DNA from 3 places in the Salinifilum aidingensis genome. Region 3 is predicted to be linked to each of the others. Evidence: riboswitches for the same ligand, from Rfam matches in the RefSeq annotation. Region 3 holds a riboswitch; each other region holds the start of a gene.
The links. Region 3 has a riboswitch for cobalamin ahead of cobN (cobaltochelatase subunit CobN). Riboswitches for the same ligand answer to the same signal wherever they lie in the genome.
Positions count from the first base shown of each region.

Region 1: another riboswitch for cobalamin. It lies ahead of ACYVJE_RS13695 (ABC transporter substrate-binding protein); the one in region 3 lies ahead of cobN (cobaltochelatase subunit CobN).
Region 2: another riboswitch for cobalamin. It lies ahead of ACYVJE_RS03580 (Rossmann-like domain-containing protein); the one in region 3 lies ahead of cobN (cobaltochelatase subunit CobN).

Region 1 is NZ_BAAGTH010000009.1:96,446-103,637, forward strand. Features, by position in the region: gene ACYVJE_RS13685 (hypothetical protein) at 1-999, opposite strand, end outside; gene ACYVJE_RS13690 (UvrD-helicase domain-containing protein) at 1,069-4,281, shown strand; cobalamin riboswitch at 4,438-4,647, shown strand; gene ACYVJE_RS13695 (ABC transporter substrate-binding protein) at 4,711-5,748, shown strand; gene ACYVJE_RS13700 (FecCD family ABC transporter permease) at 5,745-6,788, shown strand; gene ACYVJE_RS13705 (ABC transporter ATP-binding protein) at 6,785-7,192, shown strand, end outside.
Region 2 is NZ_BAAGTH010000002.1:110,568-117,759, forward strand. Features, by position in the region: gene ACYVJE_RS03565 (ABC transporter substrate-binding protein) at 1-1,209, opposite strand, end outside; gene ACYVJE_RS03570 (MFS transporter) at 1,212-2,492, opposite strand; gene ACYVJE_RS03575 (PLP-dependent cysteine synthase family protein) at 2,489-3,613, opposite strand; gene ACYVJE_RS03580 (Rossmann-like domain-containing protein) at 3,610-4,473, opposite strand; cobalamin riboswitch at 4,659-4,788, opposite strand; gene ACYVJE_RS03585 (GNAT family N-acetyltransferase) at 5,016-5,576, shown strand; gene ACYVJE_RS03590 (MmgE/PrpD family protein) at 5,772-7,100, opposite strand; gene ACYVJE_RS03595 (glycine betaine ABC transporter substrate-binding protein) at 7,097-7,192, opposite strand, start outside.
Region 3 is NZ_BAAGTH010000013.1:63,905-71,096, reverse strand. Features, by position in the region: gene ACYVJE_RS17490 (S1 family peptidase) at 1-88, opposite strand, end outside; gene cobN (cobaltochelatase subunit CobN) at 460-4,134, opposite strand; cobalamin riboswitch at 4,188-4,309, opposite strand; gene ACYVJE_RS17480 (bifunctional 4-hydroxy-2-oxoglutarate aldolase/2-dehydro-3-deoxy-phosphogluconate aldolase) at 4,501-5,109, opposite strand; gene ACYVJE_RS17475 (sugar kinase) at 5,111-6,082, opposite strand; gene ACYVJE_RS17470 (YbhB/YbcL family Raf kinase inhibitor-like protein) at 6,292-6,837, shown strand; gene ACYVJE_RS17465 (VanZ family protein) at 7,105-7,192, shown strand, end outside.

The DNA of each region.
Region 1 (7,192 bases), on a different contig from region 3:
CCGCCGGGCGGCTTCGACGGCGGCGACGCGCTGCTCGGCGGCCTCGCGTTCCTGCTGCACGAGGTGCTGGGCCTGCTGCCGCTCGCGGCCCAGCGCCTCGTCGTGCTCGCGGCGCAGCCGGCCCGTTTCGGCCTGGGCCTCGCGCAGCTGCTGGCGGGCGGTGTCGCGTTCGGCGCGCAGCTCGTCGCGTTGCTGTTCGACGGTGTCGCGGGCCTGTTCGGCCCGCACCGCGCGGTCGTGGGCGGTGTCGCGGTCGGCTGCTGCGGCGGCGATGTCGTCGCGGGCCTGCTGCTGGGCGGCCTCGGCGGTCTCGCGTGCCTCGGTGCGGGCCTGTTCGGCGGCGGCTTCCGCGTCGGCGGCGCGCTGGTCGGCCTCGCGGGCCGCGGCGTCGATGGCCACGTCGGCCTCGTTGCGGGCGGTTTCGACCTGCTCGGCCGCGTCGGCCTCGGCGCGGCTCGCGCGCTGCTCGGCGGCCTGCTGGTCGGCTTGGGCCTGTTCGGCCTGCTGCCGCGCGGTTTCGGCGTCGGCGCGCGCCGCGTCGCGGTCGGTCTCGGCCTGCTGCTGGGCCGTCTCGGCCTGCTCGGCGCGGTGCAGCGCGGTGGCCAGTTCCTGCTCGGCCCGGGCGATGCGGCCGGCCGCGTCGGCGTGGGCGGCGCGCACCTGGGCGTCGGCCGTGCTGGGGTCGGTGAGGCCGTCGAGGTGTTCCAGCGCACCGTGCAGGGTGCGGGAGAGCTGCTCGGAGAGGCTGCGGTACTGGCGCAGCAGTTCGGCGGTGTGCAGCCGGGTGGCCTCCCGGTCGGAGGTGGCGCCGTCCGCGCCGGCCTCGCCGCCGGTGGTCTCGCCCGCGCGGCGTTGCCGCTCCTTCCACGCGCGCCAGCGGGTGTGCTCGGGCAGGTCGCAGTACTCCGGGGGGCGTCCGGGCCCGGAGGCGGCGGCCACGGGACGGTCGCAGCCGGGGAACTTGCACACGCCCGCGGTGTCGACCTCGGCCTCGCTCACGGTGGCCGACGCTAGCAGGGTGATCGCCCCGGCAGGGGCGGTGGGCACGCCGGCTGGCAGGATCTCCGCGTGCGCTTCTACGCCGATTTGCACATCCACGCGAAGTACGCGCGGGCCTGCAGCAAGGACGGGACGCTGCCGAACCTGGCCTGGTGGGCGCGGCGCAAGGGAGTTGCGCTGCTCGGCACCGGCGACATCACCCATCCGGCCTGGTTCGCGCACGCGCAGGAGATGCTGACGCCGGCCGAGGAGCCGGGGCTGTACCGGCTGCGGGACGACGTCGACGCCGAGGTGCTGGCCACCCTGCCGGAGTCGTGCCGCGGGCCGGTGCGGTTCGCGCTGTCGGTGGAGATCTCCACGATCTACAAGGCCGGCGGGCACACCCGCAAGGTGCACCACCTGTGCTACCTGCCGGACTTCGCCGCGGCGGAGCGGTTCATCGCGCGGCTGTCGACGATCGGCAACCTCGCCTCGGACGGGCGGCCGATCCTCGGGCTGGATTCCCGCGACTTGCTGGAGATCACCCTCGAATCCGGCGACGGGGCGTACCTGGTGCCGGCGCACATCTGGACGCCGTGGTTCGCCGCGCTCGGCTCCAAGGCCGGGTTCGATTCGCTCGACGAGTGCTACCGGGACCTGGCCGGGCACGTCTTCGCCGTGGAGACGGGGTTGTCGTCGGATCCGGAGATGAACTGGCGCGTGTCCGGGTTGGACCGCTACACGCTGGTGAGCTATTCGGATGCGCACTCGCCGCCGATGGTGGCGCGCGAGGCGACCGCGTTCGACGTGGAGCTGGACTACTTCGCGGTGAAGTCCGCGCTGGAAACCGGCCGCGGCTACGCCGGCACGGTGGAGTTCTTCCCCGAGGAGGGCAAGTACCACCTCGACGGGCACCGCGGCTGCGGGCTGCGCTGCGCCCCGGAGGACACCGCCGCGCACGGCGGGGTGTGCCCCGACTGCGGCAAGGCGCTGACGGTCGGGGTGCTCAACCGGGTCGCGGCGGTGGCCGACCGGCCCGCCGGGGCGCGCCCGCAGGGCGCGGTGGACTACCGCAACCGCATCCCGCTACCGGAGATCATCGGCGAGCTGCGCGGCGTGGGGCCCAAGAGCAAGACGGTGTTCGCGGAAACCTCCCGGGTGACCGCCGCGTTCGGGCCGGAGCTGCACGTGCTCGACGAGGTGCCGGTCGAGCAGTTGGCCGGGCACGATCCCGCGTTGGGTGAGGCGATCCGTCGGCTGCGTGCCGGGCGGGTGCGCCGCGAGGCCGGCTTCGACGGGCAGTACGGGGTGATCCGCCTGTTCGACCCGGGCGAGGCGGCCGAGTGGGGCGGGTCCGCGTTAGCCCTGTTCGACGCGCCGACTCCCACCGTGCCGGCCCGGCGCGCTGCGGACGCGCCGGGCGGGGCCGCGGCGCCAGCCGGGGCGGGCGAGCACGCGGATGCGGCCACCGGCGGCAGGGAGGGTGCCGAGGAGACCCCCGGTCAGGCCGCGCCCGCCCGCCCGGGCGTCGCGGTCGGCGCTGAGCAGACCGGTGACGGCACGGAACCACCGGAGCCGGACGCGGTCGCGGCGACGGGACTGCTGGCCGGGTTGGACGGTGCGCAGGCCGCGGCCGCGGCCTGCGCCGGCGGGCCGCTGCTGATCGTGGCCGGACCGGGCACGGGCAAGACCCGCACGGTCACCCACCGGCTGGCGCACCTGGTCGCCGAGCGCGGCGCGGACCCGCGGACGTGCCTGGCGGTCACGTTCACCCGCCGCGCCGCGGCGGAGATGCGGCAGCGCTTGGAGGGGCTGCTCGGTGCTCCGGCCGCGGAGATGACGGTGACCACGTTCCACGGCCTGGCGCTGCGGATCCTGCGCGAGCACGCCGACGCGGCGGGGCTCACCGCCGGGTTCGGCATCGCCGACGCGGCCGTGCAGCACGACCTGCGGCTGGCGCTGGCCGGCGACCAGGGCGGGGCGCGGCGGCTGGCGGACGCGGCCGGCCGCGTCCGGCTGGGCGAGCCGGTCGAGGAGGACGTGGCCGCGCTGGTGCGGCGCTACCACCAAGCGCTGGCCGAGCGCGACCTGGTCGACTTCGACGGGCTGCTGGACGCGGCGGTGGCCGTGCTCGCCGAGCACCCGCAGGCCGCCGCGGCGTGGCGGGACCGGTTCGCGTGGATCACCGTCGACGAGTACCAGGACGTCGACGCGGTGCAGTACCGGCTGCTGCGGCAGCTGGCCCCGCCGGAGGGCAACGTGACCGCCATCGGCGACCCGGACCAGGCGATCTACGCCTTCCGCGGCGCCGACGTGGGCTACTTCCTGCGGTTCACCGCGGACTTCCCCACCGCGCGGGTGTGCCACCTGCAGCGCAACTACCGCAGCGGGGCGCACATCCTCACCGCAGCGCAGCGGGCGGTGGCGGCGTCGACGTTCGTGCCGGACCGGGTGCTGGCCGCGGCCGGGGACCGGCCGGCGCACCGGATCGTGCGGCACACCGCCGCCGACGAGCACGCCGAGGCGGCCTACATCGCCGGCACGGTCGAGCAGCTGCTCGGCGGGGCGTCGTTCCACGCGTTGGACTCGGGCCGGGCCAGCGGGCACGAGCGCGGCGGGTTCGGTTTCGGCGACGTCGCCGTGCTCTACCGCACCGAGGCGCAGGCGCACGCCCTGGCCGAGGCGTTGGACCGGCAGGGCCTGCCGGTGCAGCGCCGTTCGCACGAGCGGCTGGCCCAGCGCACCGGGGTGCGGCTGGTCACCGACGAACTCGCCCGCGCCGGCGGGGGCGCCGCGGACGACGTGGTCACCGGGATGCGGCGGGCGGCCGAGGTGGTGGCCGGGCGGGTGCCGGACGAGACGGCCGGGCAGGTGCACCACGCGGTGGATCTGCTGCTGCCGCTGGCCCGCCGCTGCCGCGACGTGACCGAGCTGGTCCGCGAGGTCGCGCTCGGCGCGGAGGTCGACGCGCTGGACCCGCGGGCCGAGGCGGTGTTCCTGCTGACGCTGCACGCGGCCAAGGGCCTGGAGTTCCCGGTGGTGTTCCTGGCCGGCTGCGAGGACGGGCTGCTGCCGCTGTCGTGGCCGCAGTCCCCGCCGGACGAGCAGGCGCTCGCCGAGGAGCGGCGGCTGGTGTTCGTGGGCATGACCCGCGCGCACGAGCGGTTGTACCTCACCGGTGCGGCGCGCCGCGGCGGTCGCGACCGGCGCCGCAGCCCGTTGCTGGACGGGTTGGGCGATGCGGTCGTCGATGAGCAGCCGGTGCGGCGCCAGCCGCGGCCGCGGCAGCTGAGCCTGCTGTGACTCCTCGACGGCCTGGGGGTGCCGCCGCGGCTGCCTGACCTGACCGCCCGGGTCGTCCGGGCGGGGCCGCGGGGGTGCCCCAACTCACCCCTCACCCGCCGGATCGCGGCGTGACCAGGGGTTTCGCCGGGGCGGATGGGCCGGGTCGGCGCGGGTGGTACGTTGTCGTTCGCCAGTCGAACTCACGCGCGACGTGAGTCAGGGAATCCGGTGCGAATCCGGAACTGACGCGCAGCGGTGTGGGCGACGGGCGGAACACGGAGCCGTGGAACGACCCCTGGCTCAGCCACTGGAGCACGCCCTCCGGGAAGGCGTTCCGCCCGGAAGACCCCGAGTCCGAAGACCTGCTGGCTCCCGGCCCGCGCGGCCGGGTCTTGTCATGCACCCGCGGGGCCCGCGTCACGGCCCCTTCGACACCGAGGAGCGTTCGTGCGCTTGCTGTCGGCACTGCACCGCCTCGCTCTGCCGTTGTCCCTGCTGTCCGCGCTCGCGCTGCTGGCCGGCTGCGGTACCGCAGCGGCGCCGCAGCAGCAACCGCCCGCCCCCGGCTACCCCCGCGCCGTGGACAACTGCGGCACGCGCACCGAACTGGACCGGCCGCCGCAGCGGGTCGTGTCGCTGAACCAGGGCACCACGGAGATCCTGCTGGCGCTCGGGCTGGGCGACCGCATCGTGGGCACGTCCATGTGGACCGACCCGCTGCCGCAGGAACTGGCCGCGGCGAACGCGTCGGTGCCGCGCCTGGCCGACGACATGCCGTCGTTCGAGTCGGTGCTGGCCGCCGAACCCGACTTCGTCACCGCCTCGTTCGTGTCCACCCTCGGCCCCGGCGGGGTCGCCAGGCGGGGACAGTTCGCCGAGCTCGGCGTGAACAGCTACCTCTCCCCCGCCGACTGCGCCAAGGACAACAGCGGCTCCGGCGACGGGCGGCGGCAGCACCCGCTGTCGATGCAGACCCTCTACCGCGAGGTCCGCGAGCTGGCGAAGCTGTTCGACGTGCCCCGGCGCGGCGAACGACTCGTCGCCGACCTGCAGGCACGCATGGACCGCGCCACCCGCGGCCTCGACGCCTCCGACACGTCGCTGATGTTCTGGTTCGCCAACTCCGAGTCGCCCTACCTGGCGGGCTGCTGCGGCGCGCCGGGCATCATCACCGACCAGGTCGGCGCGCGCAACGCCTTCGCCGACACGCACGCGGAGTGGCCGCAGATCAACTGGGAGACCGTGGCCGAGCGCAACCCGGACGTGCTCGTGCTCGGCGACCTCTCGCGCCGGTCGGAGACGGCCGAGACCGCGCGCGCCAAGATCGCCTTCCTCGAGTCGCACCCGGCCACGGCCCACATGGACGCGGTCGAGAACCACCGGTACGTGCGGCTGAGCGGGCAGGCGATGAACCCGTCGATCCGCACCGTGGCCGGAGTGGAGAAGGTCGCCGCCAAGCTGCGCGAGTTCGGGCGCGACCGGTGAGCGCGGCCGGGACGACCCGCGCGGCCCGGCGCGCGTGGCTGCCGCTGCTGTTGGTGGTGGGGCTGGCCGCGCTGGCGGGATCGGTGGCCGTGGCCATCACCATCGGCCCGGCCGAGATCCGCGTCGGCGACGTGTACGCCACCGTGGCCGCCCGCCTCGGGCTCGGCGAGTCCTCGCTGTCGCTGATCCGCGAGGGCATCGTGTGGAACCTGCGGCTGCCGCGCACGCTGCTGGCCGCGGTGTGCGGCGCGGGCCTGGCCACCTGCGGGGCGATCATGCAGTCGCTGCTGCGCAACCCGCTGGCCGACCCGTTCGTGCTGGGCGTGTCCTCCGGCGCGTCGACCGGGGCGGTGCTGGTGCTCGTGCTCGGCTTCGGCGGCGGGGCGGTGTCGATGTCGGCCGGCGCGTTCGCCGGCGCGATCGTCTCGTTCACCCTCGTGCTGGTGCTGGCGCACCTGCTCGGCGGCACCACCGACCGGGTGGTGCTGGCCGGGGTGGCGGCGATGCAGCTGTTCTCGGCGCTGACCTCGTTCATCGTGCTCACCTCGGCCGACGCGCAGACCACGCGCGGGGTGATGTTCTGGCTGCTGGGGTCGCTGGGCAACGCCGCCTGGACCGAGGTGGCCACGTGCACCGCGGCGCTGGCGGTGGCGCTGGTGCTCTGCGGCGGCCACGCCCGGTCGCTGGACGCGTTCGCCTTCGGCGAGGACGCCGCGGCCGCGCTCGGCGTGGCGGTGGCCCGCACGCGGCTGGTGCTGCTGTGCACCACGGCGCTGCTCACGGCGGTGGTCGTCAGCGCCGTCGGCGCGATCGGGTTCGTCGGCCTGGTGCTGCCGCACGCCGCGCGCGCCGTGGCGGGGGCGAACCACGCGCGGCTGCTGCCGGTGACGGCGCTGGCCGGGGCGGTGTTCCTGGTGTGGGTGGACACCCTCGGCCGCACGCTGCTCGACCCGCAGGAGATCCCCGTGGGCGTGATGACCGCGCTGATCGGCGTGCCCGCGTTCGTGCTCATCCTCTACCGCGCCCGGGAGACGCGATGACCGGTGACGGACTGGCCGCGGACCGCGTGACCCGCACGCTCGGCGGCGCGCTCGTCCTCGACGGGGTGAGCCTCACCCCGCAGGAGGGTTCCACCGTCGGCGTGCTCGGACCGAACGGGTCCGGCAAGTCGACGCTGCTGCGGCTGCTGGCCGGGGTGCTCTCCCCGACCGCGGGAGTGGTCACGCTGGACGGCCGCGCGCTCGCGGACCTCGGCCGCCGCGCCGTGGCCCGGCGAGTGGCGGTGGTCGAGCAGCACAGCGACACGCAGGTGCCGCTGTCCGTGGTCGAGGTGGTGCGGCTGGGCCGCATCCCGCACCGCCGGCCGTGGCAGCCCGCCTCGGCCGCCGACGAGGCCGCGGTGCAGGACGCGCTGGAGCGCACCGGCTTGGCCGGCAAGGCCGAC
Region 2 (7,192 bases), on a different contig from region 3:
CTCGGTGATCTCGGAGTAGTACGCCTCCGCGGACCGCTGCCGGGGCGCGGCCTCGACGCCGATCCCTCCGAGCTGCTCGGAGATCAGCGTCGCCGCGCGCTGGAAGTACGGGTCTGCCGTGCTCGTGTCGAGCGGGAACGCCGGATTCCGCATCCCGCCCGCGCGCAGCAGCGCGCGGGCGCGCTGCGGGTCGTGGTGGCGCTGCCGGAGGCCCTGCGGGTAGTACTGCAGTCCTCTGCCGAAGAGGTCGTCGCCCAGCTCGCCCCGTCCGCTCAGGACGGTCTCGACCAGCTGCCGCCGGTCCACGCCCAGCTGGATCGCCCGCACGAGGCGGCGGTCGGAGAACGGGGGTCGGTCGACCTTGAGGGACACGGCCTGCATCGTGGCACCGGGTGCGGCGAGGACACCGGTGCGCCGGTCCCGTTCCAGCAGGGTCGCCGAGTTCGCGGTGACGTCGGGGGCGTAGTGGATCTGGCCGGACAGCAGGGCGTTGACGCGGGCGCTCTCCTCGTCGAGGGAGACGAACTCCAGCTCGGCCGGTGCGGGTTCGCCCGTCCAGTGCCCGCTGAAGGCGGTGAGCACCGCCGAGGAGTTCGGCTCGAAGGAGCGCAGGCGGAACGGTCCGGAGCCGATCGGTGCGGAGAAGTCGGTGCTCCCCTCCGGCACGATCTCGGCCGCCGGTCCGCCCCAGGCGACGGGGAACTCGAAGTTCGGTTCGTGCAGCACCAGTTCGAGCTCACGCTGCGAGGAATCCCGGCTCGCGGTGAAATCCACGCCGCGGAATCCCGAACGGGCCGGGGATGCGGTGGCGGGATCGGCGATGCGCCGGTAGCTGTAGAGCACATCGGCGGCGGTGACCGGCCGGCCGTCGTGGAAGCGGGCGCGGCGCAGCCGGACCCGCCACCGGCGGCCGGTGGCGTCCGGCTCCCACGACTCGGCGAGCCGCGGCACGAGGCGCATGTCGTCGTCGTAGCCGACGAGCCGGTCGAACAGGGCCTTCGCGCGGGCCTGGTCGACGAACATCGAGCTGGTGTGGGGGTCGAGGGACTCGGTCGCCCCGGCCGTGGGGAATCCGGCGCGGATGCGCTCCCCCGCCCCACCCGGACCGCCGGGGCCGCAGCCGGCGAGCGGGACTGCCGCGGCGGCCCCCAACGCCGTGGTCAGCAGGCGCCGTCGGTTCCACGGCCCGCCGTTGCCGTGCGCGGCCATGATCACGTGCTCCTTCCGGTCGGTGCGGCGGACTGCTCGGGCTCGTCCGCGGTGAGCAGTCCCCGGCGGTGCATGCGCGCTGCCCCGGCCGAACCGGCCAGACCGACCAGCAGCAGCGCTGCCCAGGGACCCCATCCGAGGTGCGTTCCCCGGGCGCCGTCCAGCAGCGTGCCGCTCACCCAGCTCACCCCGGCGGCGATCAGGCTGGAGACGAGGTAGTAGAAGCCGTAGTAGGTCCCCGCCAGGCGCTGGCTGCCCACGACGGGGAGCAGCTCCATCGCGAAGGGGTTGGTCACGGCCATGCCCACCGTGAACACGACCGTGGTCAGCAGCAGTGGCAGGCACGCCACCACCGTCGTGAGGCCGGGTGCGGTGGGCTGCTGCGTCGGCAGCAGCGGGCTGCTGATCATCAGCGGCACGAACGACAGGCCCATGGCGGCCAGCCCCAGCACCACGCACCTGCCGGGGCTGAACCTCCGGCGGCACCAGTCGGTGATGCGCACCTGCCCGAACACGCCGATCACCGTGGACACGGCGAACACGCCGGCCGTCGCACCGGCGAACCCGGACACGCGCTGCGCCTCCAGCGGCAGGGCGAGGTAGAGCTGGTTGTACAGCCCGAAGTAGGCCGACAGCGCCAGGGTGAACGCGACGAAGCGCCGATTGGCCACCACCTCGCGCCAGCTGCCGAGCACGCTCGTGCGCTGCGCTTCGATCGGCCGGGCGGGCAGGACGAACCACTGCAGGACCGTCAGCACCGCGAACACCGCGCAGGCCAGCAGCGCGACGGCGCGGAAATCGGTCGCCAGCAGCGCGGCTCCGAGCAGGGGACCCGCGAACGTCCCGGCGTGGCCGAAGACGTTGAACACCGCGAAGGCCTCGGCACGCCGATCGCCGGCCTCGTGCATCAGGTAGGTCCGCACGGCGGGGTTGAACAGGGCCCCGGCCAGCCCGGTGAGCACCGTGGCGAGGACCAGCCCCGGCAGGGAGGTCAGCACGCCGAACAACCCGAACGACAGCACGCGCAGCGCACAGCCCGCGATGATCATCGGGCGGCAGCCCAACCGGTCCGCAGCGGTTCCACCGAGCAGGAACATGCCCTGCTGGCTCAGGTTCCGCACCCCCAGCACCACACCGACCAGCGCGGCACCGTATCCGAGGTCGTCGGTCATGTAGGAGGCGAGGAAGGGCAGCAGCATGTAGAAGCCCAGGGTGATCCCGAACTGGTTGATCACCAGCAGCCTCGCCGGCCACGACAGCATCCGGAATCCGCTTGTTCTCACGAGTTCTCGTCCTCTTCGCACACGTCGCAGCGCTCGCGCGCCGAGCTCCGCCGGGGGCAGGGGTCGGTGATGGTGCCGCACCTGCTCCACCCCAGCGGTGCGGCGGCGGCCGGGTCGTCGACCTCGACCGGCTCCGCGGCGCTGTGCCCGTCCAATCCGTTGCGCTCGCGGAAATCGTCGTCGTAGATCGTGTCCCAGTAGCGGTGGGGACCGTCGGGGAAGACCGCGACCACCTCGTGCAGGCCGGCCTGCTGCGCGCACCAGGCCGCGACCGTGGCGGCGGCGCCGGTGCTCCACCCGCCCGTGACGAAGGCGTGCCCGGCCAGCCTGCGGCACGTGTCGACGGCCTGCGCCGCGCCCACCCAGTGGACCTCGTCGAAGGCGCGGTAGTCGACGCCGCCCGGGTGGATGCTGCTGCCCAAGCCCCGCATCAACCGCTCTCCGGCGGGATGGCCGAACACGGTCGAGGCCGGCGCGTCCACGCCCACGATCCGCACCTCGGGCCGGTGCTCGCGCAGCACCGCGGCGATGCCGGCGCTGTGCCCACCGGTGCCGACGCTGCACACCACGGCGTCCAACCGGTCGAACTGGTCCACGAGCTCCAGCCCCAGCCCCCGGTAACCGGCGGGGTTGTCCGGGTTGTTGTACTGGTCCGGCCAGTACGCGCCGGGAAGCGAGTCCACCAGTTCGCGGACCCGGTCGCGCCGCGCCCGCTGCCAGCCACCCCGCGGGTGGGGTTGGCGCACGACCTCCACGCGCGCGCCGTGCGCCCGCAGCAGCGCGCGCGTCATCCCGTCGAGCTCGTCATCGGCGACGATGATCAGCGGGTGCCCCAGGGCCGCGCAGACGTAGGCCAGCCCCACGGCCAGGGTCCCGCTGCTGGATTCCACGACCGGTGCTCCGGGCAGCAGCTCGCCCCGGTGGCGCGCTCCGTCCAGCATCGACAACGCCGCTCGGGCCTTCATGCTCCCGGGAGCGAGTCCTTCCAACTTGGCCCAGAACCCCGGGTGCCGGCGCGGCAGCGGAGTGTCCACACGCACCGCGGGGGTGTTCCCGATCAGGTCCAGCAGGGAGAGGCACTTGGCGCCGCCGGTCTTCGCGCCCGCGTGCGTCAGCGTCACGGCCGACCACCGCCCGCGGCCGAGTAGAGGTGGATCTCGGTGGCATCGCCGGTGAGCCAGAAGAAGGGGTACGGCTCCGCCGACAGGGCGTCGACGCCGGAACCGAGCAGTTCCCGCGCGACCGCGCTGCCGGTCTGCGCGAACATCGTCAGGGCGAGACCGCGGTCGCGGCACAGCCCGGCGATCTCGTCGAAGGTGTCGTTGCCGAGCACCATCCCGGAGGCGAGGACCGCCCGGGCTCGGCCGATCGCCTGCCGGTGGCACTGCAGCACAGGTTCGTCCCACTCGGTTCGCCCGCCCCTGAGGTCGCAGGCGACGTAGTCGACACCGCGCTCGCGCAGCGCCGACAGCAGCGAGTTGACCACGCCGATCACGGCGACGCGCCCGCCCGCGGGCACGTGCACGAGCTCCGCGACCGCCCGGGCCCGGGCGGTGGACTTCTCCAGCGAACCTCCCGGAGGCAGCCGCACCGTCCTCCTCCGCGGGTCGCTGATGTGCGGTCGCACGCAGGTGAGGTACGCGTCGAGCGCGGCCACCCGCACGGCGGGTTCGGGGTGGGACAGCAGAGCGTCGACGCGGCAGCCGACGATCTCCTGCACCTCCCGCTCCCCGAGCTCACCGGGTTCCACGGCGCACGAGCCCACGGCATCGTGCACGCGGATGCTGAGCACCGTGTTGACGTAGCTGCTCCTCCTGCCGGAGTGCTGCGAGCCCTGCGCGGTCAGGAACGCGACCGAGGCGCTGAAGGACTGCGGGAGGTCGTCGCGGTCCCGCGCGAACTGCCCGCCCAGCGCGCGCTGCGCCAGCAGGTCCGGCGAGGTTCCGTTGCGTCCGGCCGGGGCCGAAGCGGTCGAAAGCACAGTCGTCTCCGTACGATCCACGTGAGTTGAGGGATTGCCAGCGGTGCCGGGGCTTTTCACGCGCCCTGCGGGTCCACCGCCGCACGCGGGTCGTTCGGGGACGGCCGTGCGGTGCACGTGTCGTGACGCACCTGTGTACCTCCTTCGGGGCTCCGCGACCCCGCTGCGAGTCGGCGCGACGGCGTCAGTGTCCTGACTCGTGGATCCTCGCCGCCCCTCCGGCCTTCCCACCGGGCTCTCCGGCAGTGGCCGCGGGTGGAGGGGAGCTCCCCACTCACAGTGGCGGGACCGTGCCGGATTCGCACCGGCTTCCTGGCCGCCGTCGCAGTACGTGATCCAGAAGTACGCAGCCGCCCCACCGGATGTCAAGCCGCCCGAGCGGTTCCCCGCCGGTGCCACCGGAACGCCCGCGCACCGCCGAACCCGGCATGAGCAGCTGTTCCCCGCGGAATCTCGCGCTTTCAGCATCGATTTTGCTGTTGCAAGCGTGTTGCATTAGTCTCGGACACGTGGATCGGAACGGACGTTCGAGGAGTCAGGACATGCCCGGGGGAAGCGATCGAGCGCTCGGCGACTACACCGTGCGGCGCGCACGCCTGCACGACGTCGAGGGAGCGCGCACGCTCATGCTCGACACCTTCTACCACGTGCTCGGCCACGGTTACGTCCCCAGCTGGCACGCCGACGTGATCCACCTCGAGGACACCTACTTCCGCACGCCCGGCCACGCCCTGTTCGTGGCCGCGCTGGAAGACGAGGTCGTCGGAACCGCATCCGTGCGCTCGGACGGGCCGAAGAGCCCACCGCATCCACAGTGGATCGCCCAGCGCTACGGCACCGCGGAGACGGCGCAGATCTTCCGCACCTACGTCCGCCCCGAGCACCGCAGGAACGGCCTGGCCCGCGCGCTCGTCGACCTCGCCTGCGAATTCGTCGCCGCGGCCCCCGAGTACACCACGCTCTACCTGCACACGAACCCGGCCGTGGACGGGGCGGAACCGTTCTGGCGCAGCCTGGCCACGGAGATCCACGACGGGCGGCAGGACGGCCGGCACAGCCCGTCCGTCCACTTCGAACTCCCCGTGCGCCCGGCCGCGGTGTGAAGCGCTTCCGGCGAACCACAGTGGATGGAGGAGTTGCGGTGGGAGGAGTTCGACATCGTCGACCACCACGCGTGAGCGCGACTGCGGTCGCACGTTCCCGCGCTCGGGGTTGTCGGCGGTGCTCCGACAGGCCGAGCGCGCTCGCGAAGCGCGAGCCGCAGCACGCACCGGGGGCCCGCAGCCCCGGGAACTACCTCACAGCGGGCCGGTGATCTCGGCGAGGAGCGCGTCGTAGCGCTCCGGCACGTCCGGCAGCCGGCCCATCTCCCCGGAGAGCGTTGCGATCCGCTCCGCACGCTCACGTCCCAGCACGGGTGCGGCCAGGTTCCGGAACTTGCCGGTGATCTCCCGCCCCGTCATCGGTGATTCGGGACCGCCCGGCGCCGAGACCGCTCCGGACCGGAGACTGCGGCCGTCGCGGAGCACCAGAGTCGCCTCGGCCCAGCGCTGCTCCGGGAAGACCCGCTCGAACTCGGGCGCGACCTGCACGCGCAGCGACCGGCTCAGCCTCCGCAACTCCGCCCCCGCCCCGCTCGGCGCCGCCAGCAGTTCGGCGCCGACCCGCCCGTGCACCGCCGCGGCGGCCACGGCGAACGGCAGGCTGTACTGCGCCTGCTCGGTGCTCGCCGGTTCCCGGGCGGCCAGCCGGGCAGCGGCCGCGAAAGTGCGCACGTCGATCCGCGCGATCTCCCGGCACCCGACGTCGGCCGCTCGCATCGGGCCGAGCACCGCCTCGATGGCGGGATGTGCCCACCGGCACACCGGGTGGGGTTTGAAGTACTGCTCCCGGATGCGCCACCGCACCCCGAGGTCGCCCCAGAGCTCGGCGTGCTCGACGAGGCCCGCGGGCGCACCCGTGAACCCCCGGGCAGCCAGAACCGCCGCGTGCACACCCGCGTGCGCGCCCCACGCCGAACCGTCCTTGACCATCGCGGGGCGGTCGACGCAGCGCATCATCGGACTGCGGGGAGCGTGGTACTCGGCGATGCCGAGGGCGTGCCCGCTCTCCTCCGGACCGATCCCGAGCGAGCGCGCTGCCACGGCCGCGCACCCGAGGGCGTTCCAGCCGCCCGAGGCGTGGTACTCGGAAGTGGCCGCGTGCAGCGCGATCCCGGCGCGGGTGGCGATCTCGTAGCCCACGACCAGAGCCGTGATCAGCTCCCGCCCGGAGCGCGCACCGGTGCTGGCGAGCACGGCGGGCAGCACCGCCGCACCCGCGTGGCCCTTGGTCAGCGCGTGCCCGTCGTGCCCGTCGAAGCTGTCCAGCACGGCGGCGTTGGCGAACGCCGCGCCCGCCGGGGAGGACAGCCGACCGTCGAACCACAGCTCGGCCCACCTCGCACCAGCGGGCATCTCCGCGGCGGCGTGTTCCAGGGCGATCCGCGCCATCGGCGTGCGCGCCCCCGCCGCGGCCACGCCGAGCAAGTCGAGCAAGCACCACCGCGCCCGTTCGACGACCTCGGGGGGAAGGTCGGCGAAGCGCAGCTCGCAGGCGAACGCCGCCGCCGGGTTCGTCCCGGTCATCGCCGATCACCGCCGATGTAGCCGTGCTCGCGCAGGAAGTGCAGCGCGGCCTCCTCCGGAGTGGCGCCCCGCATGTCCACCATCCCGTTGAG
Region 3 (7,192 bases):
CCGCAGCGATCGACCCCGACACCATCGCGGCCGCGGACAACACGGCCGCGACGTGCCTGCTCCTCCGCGGAGTACTGCCTCGCGCCATGACTCCCTCTCCTCCCTGGTGTTACCGCTCCCGGAGCGGACCGTTCGCATCCGCACCGGAGTGTCCCCACTCAGCAGGGTCACAGTGCGAGAGGTTTTCGGCACCCCCGTCCCCCACCACTCGATCCGGTGAAGTTCGCCGGCGGAGAACACTGCGCGTCAGGACACAGTGGACATCCAGATCCACTGGCACACGGCAGAAAACGATCGAACACGGCACGCGCATGCCGTACGTCGCAGAACTCGGACCGGCCTGCTGCCCGACACGTCCCAGCATGTCGGGCAGCAGGCCGTGCTCGAGGACCCCCGTGCTCGAGAACCCCCGTGCTCGAGGACCCGCGTACCGGGAAGCGCCGTCTCCCGCCGGATCGGCTACTCCTCGAGCTCGCCTTCGAGCTCGAGGTAGATCGACCGCAGCTCCTCCAGCTTCTCCTGGTCGGGCTCCTCCCAGAGACCGCGGTCGGCGGCCTCCAGCAGCCGCTCGGTCATGCCGCGCAGCGCCCACGGGTTGGCGTCGTTGAGGAACTGCCGGACCTCGTCGTCGAACACGTAGGTCTCGGCGAGCTTGGAGTACATCCAGTCGTCGACCACTTCGGCCGTGGCGTCGAAGCCGAACAGGTAGTCCACGGTGGCCGCCATCTCGAACGCGCCCTTGTACCCGTGCCGGCGCATGGCGTTGATCCACTTCGGATTGACCACGCGAGCCCGGAAGACGCGCTTGGTCTCCTCGCCGAGGGTGCGGGTCTTCACCGCGTGCGGCACGGCCGAGTCCCCGACGTAGGCCTCGGGGTTCTGCCCGGACAGCGAGCGGACCATGGCGACCATGCCGCCGTGGTACTGGAAGTAGTCGTCGGAGTCGGCGATGTCGTGCTCGCGTGTGTCGACGTTCTTCGCGGCGACCTGGATGCGCTTGAACGCCGTCTCCATCTCGGCGCGGGCCTCCCGCCCGTCGAGGCCCCGCCCGTAGGCGTAGCCGCCCCAGGTGGCGTACACCTCGGCGAGGTCCTCGTCGCTGCGCCAGTTCCGCGCATCGATGAGCGGCAGCAGACCGGCGCCGTAGGCCCCCGGTTTCGAGCCGAAGATCCGCGAGCTGGCGCGGCGCTCGTCGCCGTGCTCGCCGAGATCGGCGCGGTAGTGCGCGGCCACGTAGTTGTCCGCATCGGACTCGTCGAGTTGCGCGACCGCGCGGATCGCGTCGTCGACGAGGCTGACCACGTGCGGGAACGCGTCCCTGAAGAAGCCGGAAATCCGCATCACGACGTCGATGCGCGGACGGCCGAGCTCCTCCAGAGGGACGATCTCGAACCCGGTGACGCGCCGCGAGGCGTCGTCCCACGCGGGGCGGCAGCCCAGCAGCCACAGGATCTCGGCGATGTCGTCGCCCTGCGTCCGCATGGCCGAGGTCCCCCACACGGTGAGCCCGACCGAGCGGGGGTGGGACCCCTGGTCGGCCACGTGCCGCGCGATCAGCGAATCCGCCAGGGACGAACCGACGTCGAAGGCGTTGCGCGAGGGGATGGCCTTGGGGTCGACCGAGTAGAAGTTCCGCCCCGTCGGCAGCACGGAGACCAGTCCCCGGGTGGGCGAACCGGACGGTCCGGACTGGACGAATCCGCCGTCGAGGGCGTGCACCGCGTTGTCGATCTCGTCGGTGGTGCGCGCCAGCCGCGGCACGAGTTCGGCGCAGGCGAAGTGCGCGACCTTCTCGACCTGCGGCACGCTGCCGCCGAGCACCTCCTGCGCGGTCGCGGCGGCGCGGTCGGCGTCCCAGCCGGTGGTGGCCACGGCTTCCACGATGCGCCGCGCCAGCGACTCCAGCAGATCCACCGCGTCCGCCCCGGAGGCGGCGGGCCCGTCCACGAGATCGGTCAGCGCGCTCGGCACGGACGCGCGGCTGCCGGGGTCGGCGAGCAGCGCCTGCTCGTCCATGCCGAAGTGCTCGGCCAGCGCCGAGCGCAGCCCCGGGACGGCGCCGACCGCTCCGCCGAAGACCTGCCGGGCGCGCAGCACGGCGAGCGCGTCGTTGACGAGCTCCTCGTCCTGCGGGGCCCTGCCCAGCACGTGCAGCCCGTCGCGGATCTGCACGTCCTTGATCTCGCAGAGGTAGCCGTCGATGTGCATCACGAAGTCGTCGAACGAATCCGCGTCCGGCTGCTCCTTCTGGTGCAGGTCGTGGTGCAGCTCGGCCGAGGTGACCAGCTCCCAGATCTGGTCGCGCAGCGCCGGCTTCTTCTCCGGGTCCATGTCGGACACCAACGCGTACTCGTCGAGCAGCTGCTCCAGCTTCGCGATGTCGCCGTAGGAGTCGGCCCGGTCCATCGGCGGGATCATGTGGTCGATGACCGTCGCGTGCCCGCGCCGCTTGGCCTGCGTGCCCTCGCCCGGGTCGTTGACGATGAACGGGTACACCAGCGGCATGTCGCCCAGCACCGGGTCGGGGGCGCAGTCGGCCGACAGCCCGATCCCCTTGCCGGGCAACCACTCCAGCGTGCCGTGCTTGCCCAGGTGCACCACGGCGTCGGCGCCGAACTCCTCCTCCAACCACCGGTAGGCGGCGAAGTACTGGTGCGACGGCGGCAGGTCCGGGTCGTGGTAGATCGCGATGGGGTTCTCGCCGAAGCCGCGCGGCGGCTGGATCAGCAGCACCACGTTGCCGAACCGCAGAGCGGCGACGTAGATCGCGCCTTCCTCGTCGACGTAGAGGCCGCCCGGCGGCGTTCCCCAGTGCTCGACCATGCTGTCGGCCAGCGGCTTGGGCAGCGCGTCGAACCACTCGCGGTAGCGCGTCGCCGGGATCCGTACGGCGGCCTGCGACATCTGCTCCTCGGTGAGCCACTCGACGTCGTGCCCGCCCGCGGCGATGAGCCGGTGGATCAGCGCGTCCCCGTCCAGTCCGGACGTGTCGAGACCACCGAGGTCGTAGCCGGCTGATTCGAGCGCGCGCAGCAGCACCACGGCCGAGGCGGGCGTGTCGAGTCCGACGGCGTTGCCGACGCGGGAGTGCTTGGTGGGGTACGACGACAGCACGACGCCGAGGCGCTTGTCCGCGTTGCGGGTTCCGCGCAGCCGGGACAGGGCCACCGCTGTCCCGGCGACGCGCCGCGCGCGCTCCGGATCCGCGACGTAGACCGGGATCTCGTCCTCACCGGACTCCTTGAAGGAGAACGGGACGCTGATCAGGCGGCCGTCGAACTCGGGGACGGCCACCTGCATGGCGGCGTCCATCGGGGACAGCGCGGCGTCGCTCTCCTCCCACTGCGCACGGCTGCTGGTCAGGCACATCCCCTGCAGCACGGGAATGTCCAGTTCGGCCAGTGCGCCGGCGTCCCACGAGTCCTCGTCGCCGCCCGCGCTGGCGTTGGCGGCCACGGAACCGCCCGCGGCGAGCACCGTGGCGATCAGGGCGTCGCACTCGCCGAGGAGTTCGCGCAGCCCTTCGGTGTCCGACAGGCCGCGCAGCGACCCGCAGTACACCGGCAGCACGTTGGCACCGGCGGCTTCGACCTCGTCGGCGAGCACGTCCACGAACGCGGTGTTCCCGGCCAGGGCGTGCGCCCGGTAGAACACGACGCCGACTGTGGGGCGGGCGGGGTCGTGCTCCCGGCTGCCGTGCACACCGAACTCGGGGGTCTTCTCCGGCGGCTCGAACGCGGTTCCGGTGAGCAGCACCGTGTCCGAGAGGAACCAGGCCAGGTGCGCGAGGTTGCGCGGACCACCTTCCACCAAGTAGGACAGGGCTTGGGTCGCCACACCGGAGGGAACGGTGGACAGGGCCATCAGCTCCGCGTCCGGAGTCGCCTCGCCGCCGAGCGCGACGGTCGGGACACCGGTCTCGAGGACCGCGTTCAGCCCGTCCTCCCAGGCGCGCTTGCCGCCGAGCAGCCGCACAACGACGATGTCCACACCGGACACCAGGTCGGGCACTTCCTCAGCAGAGACGCGGGCCGGGTTCGCCACGCGGTAGTCCGCTTCGCAGGCACGTGCGGCGAGCAGGTCGGTGTCGGCGGTGGACAGCAGCAGCACACGTGTACTGGCGGATTCGGTCACGCCTCGTCCTCTCTCTCGGGGTGCGCGCCCCGGGTGGGGGTTGCGGCGCTCGGAGTCTCCTGGCTCCCGGATCACCGCACCTCCCCCGCCTTCCCGCCCGTTCCGGGCCGTGGCATCTCAGGGGCAGCTCCCCGGTCACAGTGGCGCGACCGCCCCGGACTCGCACCGGGTTCCTCCGATTTCGCCGCAGGCTTGCCGACCCATCCTAACGGGCGCGGCACGCGGCGCCATGAGCTGCTTCACCCGTCTCCCCCGCAACGGCGCCGGGCAGCGCCGCGCAGCGGGAGCGCGCGCGATCGTCGCAGGTGACCAGCGGTCGGCAGCGCCGCGCGGCGCGCGGTGTGCTGGGCCACACCGGAGGGCGGCTCAGCCCGGCGCGCCCGCGCCACCGACGAGGTCGGCCAGCCTGGCCAGCTGCGCGGAGTCCTCCAGCGCCGAGCCCACGGCGACCACCGAGGCCCCGGCCGCGAGGTACTCCTCCGCGTTGCCCGCGTGCACGCCGCCGGTGGCGACCAGGCGCATGCTCGGGAACGGTCCGCGCATCGCGCGGAACCACCCGGCGGAGAGCTCGGCGGCGGGGAAGGCCTTCACCCAGGTCACCCCCAGCCGTTGGGCCCACTGCATCTCGCTCGGGGTGGCCACGCCGGGCAGGTGCGGCACTCGCAGCTCCTCGCTGGTGCGCAGCACTTCGGAATCCAGGCCGGGAGCGACGGTGAACGCCGCGCCGGCGGCGTGCGCCGCGTGCAGCTGGTCGAGGCCGACCACTGTGCCGGCGCCGACGGGACGTCCGCGCCGCCTGCCCGCTTCGACGGCGGCCCGCAGGGACGGCTCGGCCTCCCCCGTTTCGATCGGCACTTCCACCGCGCGGATCCCCAGGTCCCACGCCCGCTCGGCGAGGCTGACCGTGCGCTGCGGATCCATCCCGCGCAGGATCGCCATGACCGGGACGGTGAACAGCTCGTCGAAGGTGTGCATCTCAGCCCTCCCCGAACCGGAGTGCGCGCCAGCTCTGATCGGAGCGGTCCAACCAGCCGGCGAGCGCGGGTTCCTCCGGCGGCGCGGTCTGGTCGGTGGTGCTGAGCAGGCTGTGCGCGGCGAGCAGGTGGCCGAACCGCAGGCGCCGCTGCGGGTCGAAGCCGCGGAGGACGCCCGCGAGGTACCCCGCGGCGAAGGCGTCCCCCGCCCCCACGGGTTCCACGACGTCGACGTGCGGCGCGGGAACGGACACGGGCTCGGCGCCCAGCTCCCAGGCCGCGTTCGCCGCGTCCTTGACGACGACGGTGCCGGGGCGCGGCAGCATCGCCCGCACCTCCTCCGCGGTGCGCGCGCCCCACAGCGCGGCTGCTTCGTCGAGGCCGACGAACACGATGTCGGCGAGGTCGGCGAGCTCCCGCAACCGGGGCGCCGCCTGCTCGGCCGGCCACATCGCGGGGCGGTGGTTCACGTCGAACGACAGCAGGTGCCGGCGTGGACGCGCGAGCAGGTGCTGCACCATCCGGTCGCAGGCCGCCGACAGGGCGGGGGTGATGCCGCTGACGTGCAGGACCTCGACGGCGTCGAGCACTCCGTCGCCGAGGAAGCCCTCGTCCATCGTGGAGGCCGCGGACCCGGAGCGGTAGTAGTGCACGCGCGTGCCGTCCGGTCCGGGGTTCTTGAAGTAGACCCCGGTGGGCGCGGCGGATTCGGTCGCGACGAGGTCGGTGGCCACGCCCGCGGCGGAGATGTCGGCGACGAGGCGCCGCCCGAGCGGGTCGTCGCCCACTTTGCTCGCCCAGCCGACCCGGTGTCCCAGCCCGGCCAGGTGCATCGCCACATTGGACTCCGCACCCCCTGCGGAGAGGGTGAACCGCGCGGCGTTCTCGAGGGCGACCGGCTGCTCCGGCGCGATCAGCGACATCGTCTCGCCCACGCACAGCGCCTCGAACGCCCCGGGCAGTTCGGCGGTCATGCGGCACTCCCCTCTCTGCTCACGTCCGGCGCGGCCCGCGCGGCGGTGCGGCCGGACGCGCCGACCGGGAACACGCTACCCACCCGGCGTGCGCGATCCACAGCGACCGTGCACATGGTGCAAACGATCCACACGGCGCGGAGGTGGAGCCGACCTCTACGCTGGGGCGGGGCGATCACGAATCACCGTCCGCAGGCAAAGGAGCACTCATGAGCCTTCAGCGCCCGGTTGACCCGGACCCGTACTCGCTGCTGCCCGAGGTGCCGCAGTTCACCCTCGCTTCGACCGACGTGACCGACGGGCAGCCCATGGACCAGACCCACGCCTACGACGGCATGGGCATGGGCGGCCGGAACCTCTCGCCCCAGCTGAGCTGGAGCGGTTTCGGGGAATCCGCGAAGAGCTTCGTGGTGACCTGCTTCGACCCGGACGCGCCGATCCCGGGCGGGTTCTGGCACTGGGCCATGGTGGACATCCCCGCCTCGGTGACCGAGCTGCCCGCGGACGCCGGCAACCGCAACGGCCAGGGCGTCCCGGCGGGGGCCTTCCACGTGGCCAACGACTTCGGCGAGCGCGCCTTCGGCGGCGCCGCCCCGCCGGAAGGCGACCGGCCGCACCGGTACTACTTCGCGGTCATCGCCGCGGACACCGAGAAGCTGGGCGTGGACGACACCGCCAGCCCGGCCGTCGTGAACTTCATGCTCGCGTTCCACACGGTGGGCCGCGCGGTCATCGCCCCGACCTACCAGATCTGAGCCGAGCTCTTCCGCGGTCCTCGCGACCCGCTCTTCCCGCCCCGGTGCACCCCAGCGGAGCACCGGGGCGCACTCGTGCCCGGGGCGCAGGCGCCCACTTATCTGGAACTCCTCCAGAGAGCACAATTTTCATGAAAATTGTGGGTTGTCCCCACGCGGATGGGGGATGGGCCTCCGCTGACGCGCACGAAGATCACCCGTCCGGGGTGCATTTGCAACGCCGGCTGAGCCCTCCTTCCCCGTGCAACGCACGGGAAGGAGGCAGCAATGATCGCGATCGCACCGGCGGGCTCCGCGGCCGTGCTCACCGCAGTGCTCGTGACCTGCCTCTTCGCCCCGTACGTGGCAGCCGAGC